DNA from 2 places in the Streptomyces sp. NPDC059499 genome. Region 1 is predicted to be linked to the other one. Evidence: riboswitches for the same ligand, from Rfam matches in the RefSeq annotation. Region 1 holds a riboswitch; the other holds the start of a gene.
What was found. A riboswitch is a leader RNA that binds a small molecule or an ion and turns the genes downstream of it on or off. The one in region 1 is predicted to bind glycine.
Positions count from the first base shown of each region.

Region 2: it holds a riboswitch for glycine, as region 1 does, so the genes downstream of both, gcvP (aminomethyl-transferring glycine dehydrogenase) here and gcvT (glycine cleavage system aminomethyltransferase GcvT) in region 1, are expected to answer to the same signal.

Region 1 is NZ_JBHYTT010000016.1:175,874-179,999, forward strand. Features, by position in the region: gene glyA (serine hydroxymethyltransferase) at 1-281, opposite strand, end outside; gene gcvH (glycine cleavage system protein GcvH) at 300-677, opposite strand; gene gcvT (glycine cleavage system aminomethyltransferase GcvT) at 769-1,890, opposite strand; glycine riboswitch at 2,048-2,145, opposite strand; gene ACFW9O_RS29895 (AAA family ATPase) at 2,334-3,008, shown strand; gene ACFW9O_RS29900 (enhanced serine sensitivity protein SseB) at 3,161-3,928, shown strand; gene ACFW9O_RS29905 (enhanced serine sensitivity protein SseB C-terminal domain-containing protein) at 4,074-4,126, shown strand, end outside.
Region 2 is NZ_JBHYTT010000023.1:8,355-12,480, forward strand. Features, by position in the region: gene ACFW9O_RS34145 (MerR family transcriptional regulator) at 1-306, shown strand, start outside; gene ACFW9O_RS34150 (DNA polymerase IV) at 382-1,836, shown strand; gene ACFW9O_RS34155 (PRC-barrel domain-containing protein) at 1,758-2,129, opposite strand; glycine riboswitch at 2,263-2,358, shown strand; gene gcvP (aminomethyl-transferring glycine dehydrogenase) at 2,550-4,126, shown strand, end outside.

The DNA.
Region 1 (4,126 bases):
TGGACGTTCGCGGCCTCGGCGCCGAAGAGCGCCTTGATCCGGTCGATCGCGATCTGCTCGACCACGTCGACGTGCTCGCAGCCGCCGTAGTAGCGGCGGCCGGGGTAGCCCTCGGCGTACTTGTTGGTGAGGACGGAGCCCTGCGCCTCCATGACCGCGACCGGAGCGAAGTTCTCCGAAGCGATCATCTCGAGGGTGGACTGCTGGCGGTGGAGCTCGGCGTCGACAGCGGCGGCGACGTCCGGGTCCAGCTCGTGGAGGGAGGAGTTGAGAAGCGACATCAGGGGGTCCCTTGGGTCTCAGTTGCCGGAGAACTCGGAGTACTCGTCGGCGGAGAGCAGGTCCTTCGGCTCCTCCGCGACGCGCACCTTGAACAGCCAGCCGCCCTCGAAGGGGGCGGAGTTCACCAGCGCCGGGTCGTCCACGACGTCCTGGTTGGCCTCGGTGACCTCGCCGGTCACCGGCGAGTACAGGTCGCTGACCGACTTGGTCGACTCCAGCTCACCGCAGGTCTCGCCCGCGGTCACCGTGTCACCGACCGCCGGGAGCTGGGCGTAGACGACGTCGCCGAGCGCGTTGGCCGCGAACTCGGTGATACCGACCGTGGCCACGCCGTCCTCGAGGGCCGACAGCCACTCGTGCTCCTTGCTGTACCGCAGCTGCTGGGGGTTGCTCATGACCTGAATTCTCCTGTACGCGGGGGAGTGCTGATGAACGGTGGTCTTACGGTGTGAGACGGGACTACGTCACGTGCGGGACGCCCCGTTGTCACTTCTGACGCTTGTAGAAGGGCAGTGCGACGACCTCGTACGCCTCGTGGGTGCCCCGGATGTCTACGCCGACGCCCTCGGTGCCGGGCGCGGCGTGTGCCGCGTCCACGTACGCCATGGCGATCGGCCTGCCCAGCGTCGGCGACGGCGCGCCGGACGTGACCTCGCCGATGACCTTGCCGTCGGCAACGACCTGGAAGCCGGCGCGCGGCACCCGGCGGCCCTCGGCCACCAGGCCGACGAGCTTGCGGGGCGGGGCGGTCTCGGCGCGCTCGGCGGCGGCCCGCAGCGCCTCGCGGCCGACGAAGTCGCCCTCCTTCTCGAACTTCACGACCCGGCCCAGGCCCGCGTCGAACGGGGTCAGCGCGGTGGTCAGCTCGTGCCCGTACAGCGGCATGCCCGCCTCCAGGCGCAGCGTGTCGCGGCAGGAGAGGCCGCACGGGATCAGGCCGTGCGGGGCGCCCGCCTCGGTGAGCGCCGTCCACAGCTGCTCGGCGTGCTCGGGGGCGACGAAGAGTTCGAAGCCGTCCTCGCCGGTGTAGCCGGTGCGGGCGATGAGCGCGGGAACACCTGCGACGGTGCCGGGCAGGCCCGCGTAGTACTTCAGCCCGTCCAGGTCGGCGTCCGTGACCGCCTTCAGGATGGCGGGCGACTCGGGGCCCTGGACGGCGAGCAGCGCGTAGGCGTCGCGGTCGTCGCGCACCTCGGTGTCGAAGTCCCCGGCGCGTGCGGCGAGCGTGTCGAGGACGAGCTGCGCGTTGCCCGCGTTGGCGACGACCAGATACTCGGTCTCGCCCAGGCGGTAGACGATCAGGTCGTCCAGGATCCCGCCGTCCTCGGCGACGATCATCGTGTAGCGGGCCCGGCCCACGCCGACGGTGGCGATGTTGCCCACCAGCGCGAAGTTCAGGAAGGCAGCGGCCTGCGGTCCGGTGACGGTGATCTCGCCCATGTGCGACAGGTCGAAGAGTCCGGCCCGGGTGCGTACGGCGTTGTGCTCGTCGCGCTCACTGGCGTACCGCAGGGGCATGTCCCAGCCCGCGAAATCGGTCATGGTCGCGCCCAGGGAACGATGCAGCGCATCGAGGGCGGTGAGACGGGAGGCGGGGGCAGTGCTCATGGGCATGGCTCCAGGGCATGACGACAGAGGACGTTCCCTCCCCATCTGTCATCGGAACCTGAGAGGTTCGCCGAGAGCCCCTGAAAGGGTCAGCCCCTTCGGGGGTCGGCTTGCACCTTGGGTGGAGCCGCGCGAGCGGCCCGCTTTTCAGATCTGCCTCATCCACGCGGTACGGGGCCTGAGAGATTCAAGGGAGGAACTTGCTCCTTCGGCGCCCGGCGCACACAGTGACCGGGACTCTCCCGCGCGGATTCAAACGGCCGGTATGCAGTTGGCGGGGTCATCATCGCACGCATTGCGCCAGAGTGGGGCGAGCGGATCCGCGCAGGCACACCGGGCCGTTCGGGCGCCGACACGTGCGGCCGGAACGGGTTGTCCCGTATTACCTTTTCTTTACACTTCTTGGGCAGGTCAGGTGTGGGTGACTCGGCAGGGGGAGGGCGATGACGTTGCAGCCGTACGCGACGACCGCAGGGGCAGCGCGCGGTGCGGTGCCCGCGCAGCAGGGTGCCCGCGCTCGGGGGCTCCGGGGCACGCACGCTCCGGTGGTACGTGATCTGCGCGGCAGGAACGGGCTCGGCCCGCGCAGCCTGGACTTCGTGGCGGGCGATGTGGTGGTGGTCTCCGGACTGCCCGGCAGCGGGAAGTCGACGCTGATCCGGCGCGCGGTGCGGGAGCACGCCATCGACTCCCAGGACACCAGGGACCGCTGGGCGGCCTCCCTGCCCGCTTTACTCCCGTACGCCCTCTACCGTCCCCTGGTCCGTGCCGCGCACTACCTCGGGCTGTGGCGGGCGCTGCGCTCGGGCGGATCCGTCGTCGTGCACGACTGCGGAACCCAGGCATGGGTGCGGCGCTGGCTGGCCCGCGAGGCCGGGCGCCGGGGCCGCACGCTGCACCTCGTCCTGCTCGACGTCACCCCTCATGTGGCCAGGGCCGGCCAGCGCGAGCGCGGACGGGGCGTCTCCGGATACGCCTTCGCCCGGCACCGCGGTGCGGTCGGACGGCTGCTGCGCGACACGGAGAGTGGACTGCTGCCACCCGGTTGCGCGTCCGCGGTGCTGCTCGACCGGGAGGCCGCCACGGCGATCGAACGGATCTCGTTCGCAAACGCATAGACCGGTGAGCTCCGCCCGGCCGTCCGGAATCTGGACGGTCCGGTTGCCCCCGCCTGCGCTGTTTCCCGTGTCACTGCCGTCCTGGCGCGGCTCGGACCGAGCCCGGCTAAGGTTTCTGCCGCACAGCATGGCGAGAAAGGGACACAGACACCGTGGACATTCCGGCGCAGGCCCCCGTCCATCCGCAGCACGGATGGCCGGCCAACGAGCTCGAGGAAGTGCTCAGCGCCTCCCTCGGCGTGCCCGGGGCCGGCGGCCGCCTGGTCGAGGTGCTCGGCCGGAGCCGCGTCTGGGTGCCCCTGCCGAACGGCGGCGGGCCCGACAGTCCCGACCTCGACCTGCCGACGGTCGACATCGGCGGCGCCGCGTTCGTACCGGTGTTCAGCTCCGAGGCCCAGTTCCTTCAGTGCGTCGGCGCCCACATCTCGTTCACCGTCGCGCCCGCCCGCGAATTCGCCCGCGGCCTGCCCCCGCAGCTCGGCATCGCCGTCAATCCCGGCGGGGCGGTCGGTGTGCCGCTGCCGCCGCCGGCCGTCGCCGAGCTCTGCAGGGCCGGGCGCACCGCGCTGGACGGGCCTTCCGGCGGGCGGGTCCGGCTCTACGAGCCGGACTGGAAGGAGGACCCCGTCGACTTCCTCGCCGCGGTGGCCGGCGAATTCCAGGACATCGGTGTCGTGAGCACCGCGCGCAGGGCGCTGGCCAGCATCGAGGGCGACGACCCCGTCCTCTTCGTCGGCGTCGAGTTCGCGACCTGGGACGGCGCCGGACAGAGCGCCCCGATGGAGGCGCTGGGCCGTGCGCTGGGCCGGGTCCAGCTGCCGTGGCCGGTCAATCTGGTCCTCCTCGACGTGGCCCAGGACCCCGTGGGCGACTGGATGCTGGAGAAGGTACGGCCGTTCTACCGGCGCGAGGGGTACTGAGTCAGCTTCGCCCGTGGCGTCAAGCCGGTGTCAGGGGCGGCGCATAAGCTGGTTTGATGGCGAGGCCGCACCTGTTGTGCCCGGGTGCGGGACAACAGCACCGCGGCACGACGGGGCAGCGGAACGAAGAGGGGCGGGACCCAGGGTGAGTGCGTCAGGCACCGCGGAGGCCGGGCAGGTCGAGCACATGCTGCGGCA
Region 2 (4,126 bases), on a different contig from region 1:
ACAGGTGTCGCACTGCAGAACATCCGCACCACGGTCCAGCACCTGAGGGCCCGCGGATTCACGGATCTGGAACGGATGACCCTGATGAGCGACGGGGCGACGGTCTACGAGTGCTCCTCGCCCGACGAGGTCGTGGATCTGCTCCAGGGGGGTCAGGGAGTCTTCGGTATCGCCGTGGGCGTCGTCTGGCGCGATGTGGACGCGACCCTGTCCCAGCTCCACGGCGAGCGGGTCGACACGGGGGAGACACTGATCGGCAACAACCCGGCGGACGAGCTGGCCCGGCGGCGCAACCGCGCGGGCTGAGCCACCGGGCCTGCCCCGCGCCGCACGGGCGCGGAGCAGGCCCGTTGTCAGTGGCATAGGGCAGCATCGGTTGATGTGAGATCCGCTCCCACCATCCTGCATCTGGACATGGATGCCTTCTACGCCTCTGCCGAGCAGGCGGCGAAACCCAGCCTGCGCGGCAAACCGGTGGTGGTGGGCGGGCTGGGGATGCGCGGGGTGGTGGCCACCGCGTCGTACGAGGCCCGGCGCTTCGGCGTGCATTCGGCGATGCCCATGGCGCAGGCGAGACGGCTGGCACCCAACGCCGCCTATCTCGTGCCGCGGTTCGCGCTCTACCGGACGGTGAGCGACCAGGTGATGGAGCTGCTCGGGCGGCTGTCGCCGCTCGTCGAGCCGCTCAGCCTGGACGAGGCCTTCGTCGACCTGGAGGCCGGCGGGGTCGCCGATGACGCGGCATCGGCCCGTGCGATCGGTGAGCAGCTGCGCACGGTCATCAGAGGCGTCACCGGACTCAGCGGTTCGGTCGGTCTGGCCGGTTCCAAGATGCTGGCCAAGATCGCCTCCGAGGAGGCGAAACCGGACGGATTGCTGCTCATCAAGCCGGGTACGGAGCGCGGACTGCTCGCTCCCATGTCCGTGCGGATCCTGCCGGGCGTCGGGCCCGCCACCGGGGACCATCTGCGGCGCGCGGGGATGACGGTGGTCCAGGACCTGGCCGAGGCCGGGGAGGCGGAGCTCGTCCGCCTGCTGGGCAAGGCGCACGGCGTCGCGCTGTACCGCATGGCCCTCGGGCACGACGACCGGCCCGTCGTCGCGGAGCGGGACGCGAAGTCCGTATCGGTCGAGGACACCTTCGACGTGGACCTGCACGACCGGGTCCGGGTCAGGGCGGAGGTGGAGAGGCTGGCCGGACGGTGTGTGGAGCGCCTGCGGGGTGCGGGGAGGTCGGGGCGGACCGTCGTGCTCAAGGTGCGCCGCTACGACTTCTCCACGCTGACGCGCTCCGAGACCCTGCGAGGCCCCACCGACGACCCCACGGTCGTCAGAGAGGCCGCCGCGCGGTTGCTGGAGGCCGTTGACACCACCGGTGGCGTACGGCTCCTCGGAGTGGGCGTCACGGGGCTCGCGGACTTCACCCAGGAGGATCTCTTCGCGCAGGCCGCCGACGCACGGCAGGCGGTGGCGGGCGAGGCGGAGGACGGGGCCGACGGTGCCCCCGACGAGCCGGTCACGGCGGAGGAAGCGGCCGAGGAGAGGGCGGACCTCCTCGCGGGCCGACGGTGGCCCGCAGGCCATGACGTACGCCACGAGGTCCACGGCCACGGCTGGGTGCAGGGCAGCGGTGTCGGCCGTGTCACGGTCCGGTTCGAGGAGCCGGGGGAGCGGCCGGGCCGGGTGCGCACGTTCCGTGTCGACGATCCGCAGCTCCAGCCGGCTGATCCGCTCCCCCTGGTGCGGGACCCCGAGGACTACTCCTCGTGGCCGGCCAGCCTGCCGAAGTCCCTGTCGGGCCCGGTACCGCCCGGCGCGGCGGAGTCCAGCCCGTAATGGCGGTAGAGCTGCAGCTCCTGTTCCGGGGAGAGATGACGGCCGACCCCGAAGTCGGGGGCGTCCTTGATCAGGGCGCGGTCGAAGGGGATCACCAGGGTGCCGTCGACGAATTCGCTCGGTTCCAGCGGTACGAAGGCGTCCCGGGTGAAGAGTCCGGTGCGCACGGCCGCCCACTCGGGTACACCGGTGGCGTCGTCGAGATAGACCTCGTCCACCGTTCCGATCTTGGAGCCTTGGCGGTCGTAGGCCTTGCGGCCGATCAGGCTGCGCGGATCGATGTCGGTCTGCACGGTGCCTCCCACTGGTCGCACTGCGGTCAGGGTGGTCGCAACTGCTCCACAGGCACTACGAAAGGCCAGATCCGGGGCTTCGGCCACTCGAGACGGCCGGCGCCGCCCCGCTGGTAGTCTGGAACACGGCTGCTGACCCTGTGCGGGAGAGTCCTCCGGAGAATTCCGGAGGCGCCGAAGGAGCAACTCCTCCCCGGAATCTCTCAGGCCCCTGTACCGCACGGACGAGGTCACTCTGGAAAGCAGGACGGGATCCGTACGGCACGTGCCGTGGCGGGCCCCATCCTCACCGACGGTGAAAGCCGGTATGCCTCCGGGCGTGCCGGTGAAGCTCTCAGGTCGAGATGACAGATGGGGAGGCCGTTCGGGCAGCCACGCCGTGGTGCCCCTCGCAGGTCGTGAGACCAGGAGGCCTCCATCATGACCCCCCGTCGCACTCCGCTCTCCCAGCTGGAGCAGGGCATTCCCTTCGAGCAGCGCCACATCGGGCCCGATGCCGAGGCCCAGGCGAAGATGCTCGCCCAGGTCGGATACGGCTCCCTCGACGAGCTCACCGCCGCTGCCGTGCCGGACGTGATCAAGAGCGCCGAGGCGCTGGATCTTCCCGCTGCGCGTACCGAGGCCGAGGTCCTGGCCGAGCTGCGACGCCTCGCCGACCGCAATCAGGTGCTCGCGCCGATGATCGGGCTCGGCTACTACGGCACGTTCACCCCGCCGGTGATCCTGCGCAACGTCATGGAGAACCCCGCCTGGTACACGGCGTACACGCCCTACCAGCCGGAGATCTCCCAGGGGCGGCTCGAGGCCCTGCTGAACTTCCAGACGATGGTGGCCGACCTGACCGGTCTGCCCACCTCCGGTGCCTCCCTCCTCGACGAGGGCACGGCCGCCGCCGAGGCCATGGCGCTCGCACGGCGCGTCGGCAAGGTCAGGAACGGCGTCTTCCTGGTCGACGCGGACACCCTGCCGCAGACCGTCGCCGTGATCCGGACCCGCGCCGAACCGACCGGCGTCGAGGTGGTCGTCGCCGACCTCACCGACGGAATTCCGGCCGATGTCGCCGAGCGCGGCGTCTTCGGCGTCCTGCTGCAGTACCCGGGCGCCTCCGGAGCGGTGCGTGACATCAAGCCCGTCATCGACCGCGCCCACGAGCTCGGCGCGATCGTCACCGTCGCGGCCGATCTGCTGGCCCTGACCCTGCTCACCTCGCCCGGAGAGCTGGGCGCGGACGTGGCCGTCGGGACCACGCAGCGCTTCGGTGTCCCGATGGGCTTCGGCGGACCGCACGCCGGCTTCATGGCCGTCCGCGAGAAGTTCGCGCGCAGCCTGCCCGGCCGTCTCGTGGGCGTCTCCGTCGACGCCGACGGCAACAAGGCGTACCGTCTCGCCCTCCAGACCCGCGAGCAGCACATCCGCCGGGAGAAGGCCACCAGCAACATCTGCACCGCGCAGGTGCTGCTCGCCGTCATGGCGGGGATGTACGCCGTCTACCACGGCCCCGACGGTCTGCGCACGATCGCGCGGCGCACCCACAGGTACGCCACGATCCTGGCCGACGGTCTGCGGGCCGCCGGTATCGACGTGGTGCACGGCGCCTACTTCGACACCCTCACCGTGAGTGTTCCCGGTGCCGCTGCCGATGTGGTCGCCGGTGCACGCGAGCGCGGCGTGAACCTGCGGCACATCGACGCCGACCACGTCTCCATCGCCTGCGACGAGACCACCACCCGCGCACAGATCGCGGCCGTCTGGGCCGCCTTCGGAGCCGGCGGCGACATCGAGGCCCTCGACGCCGACGCCGAGGACGCGCTGCCCGGCAACCTGCTGCGCACCGACACCGTCCTCGCCCACCCGGTCTTCCACCAGCACCGTTCCGAGACCGCGATGCTGCGCTACCTGCGCAAGCTCGCCGACCGCGACTACGCGCTGGACCGCGGCATGATCCCGCTCGGCTCCTGCACCATGAAGCTCAACGCGACCGCCGAGATGGAGTCGAT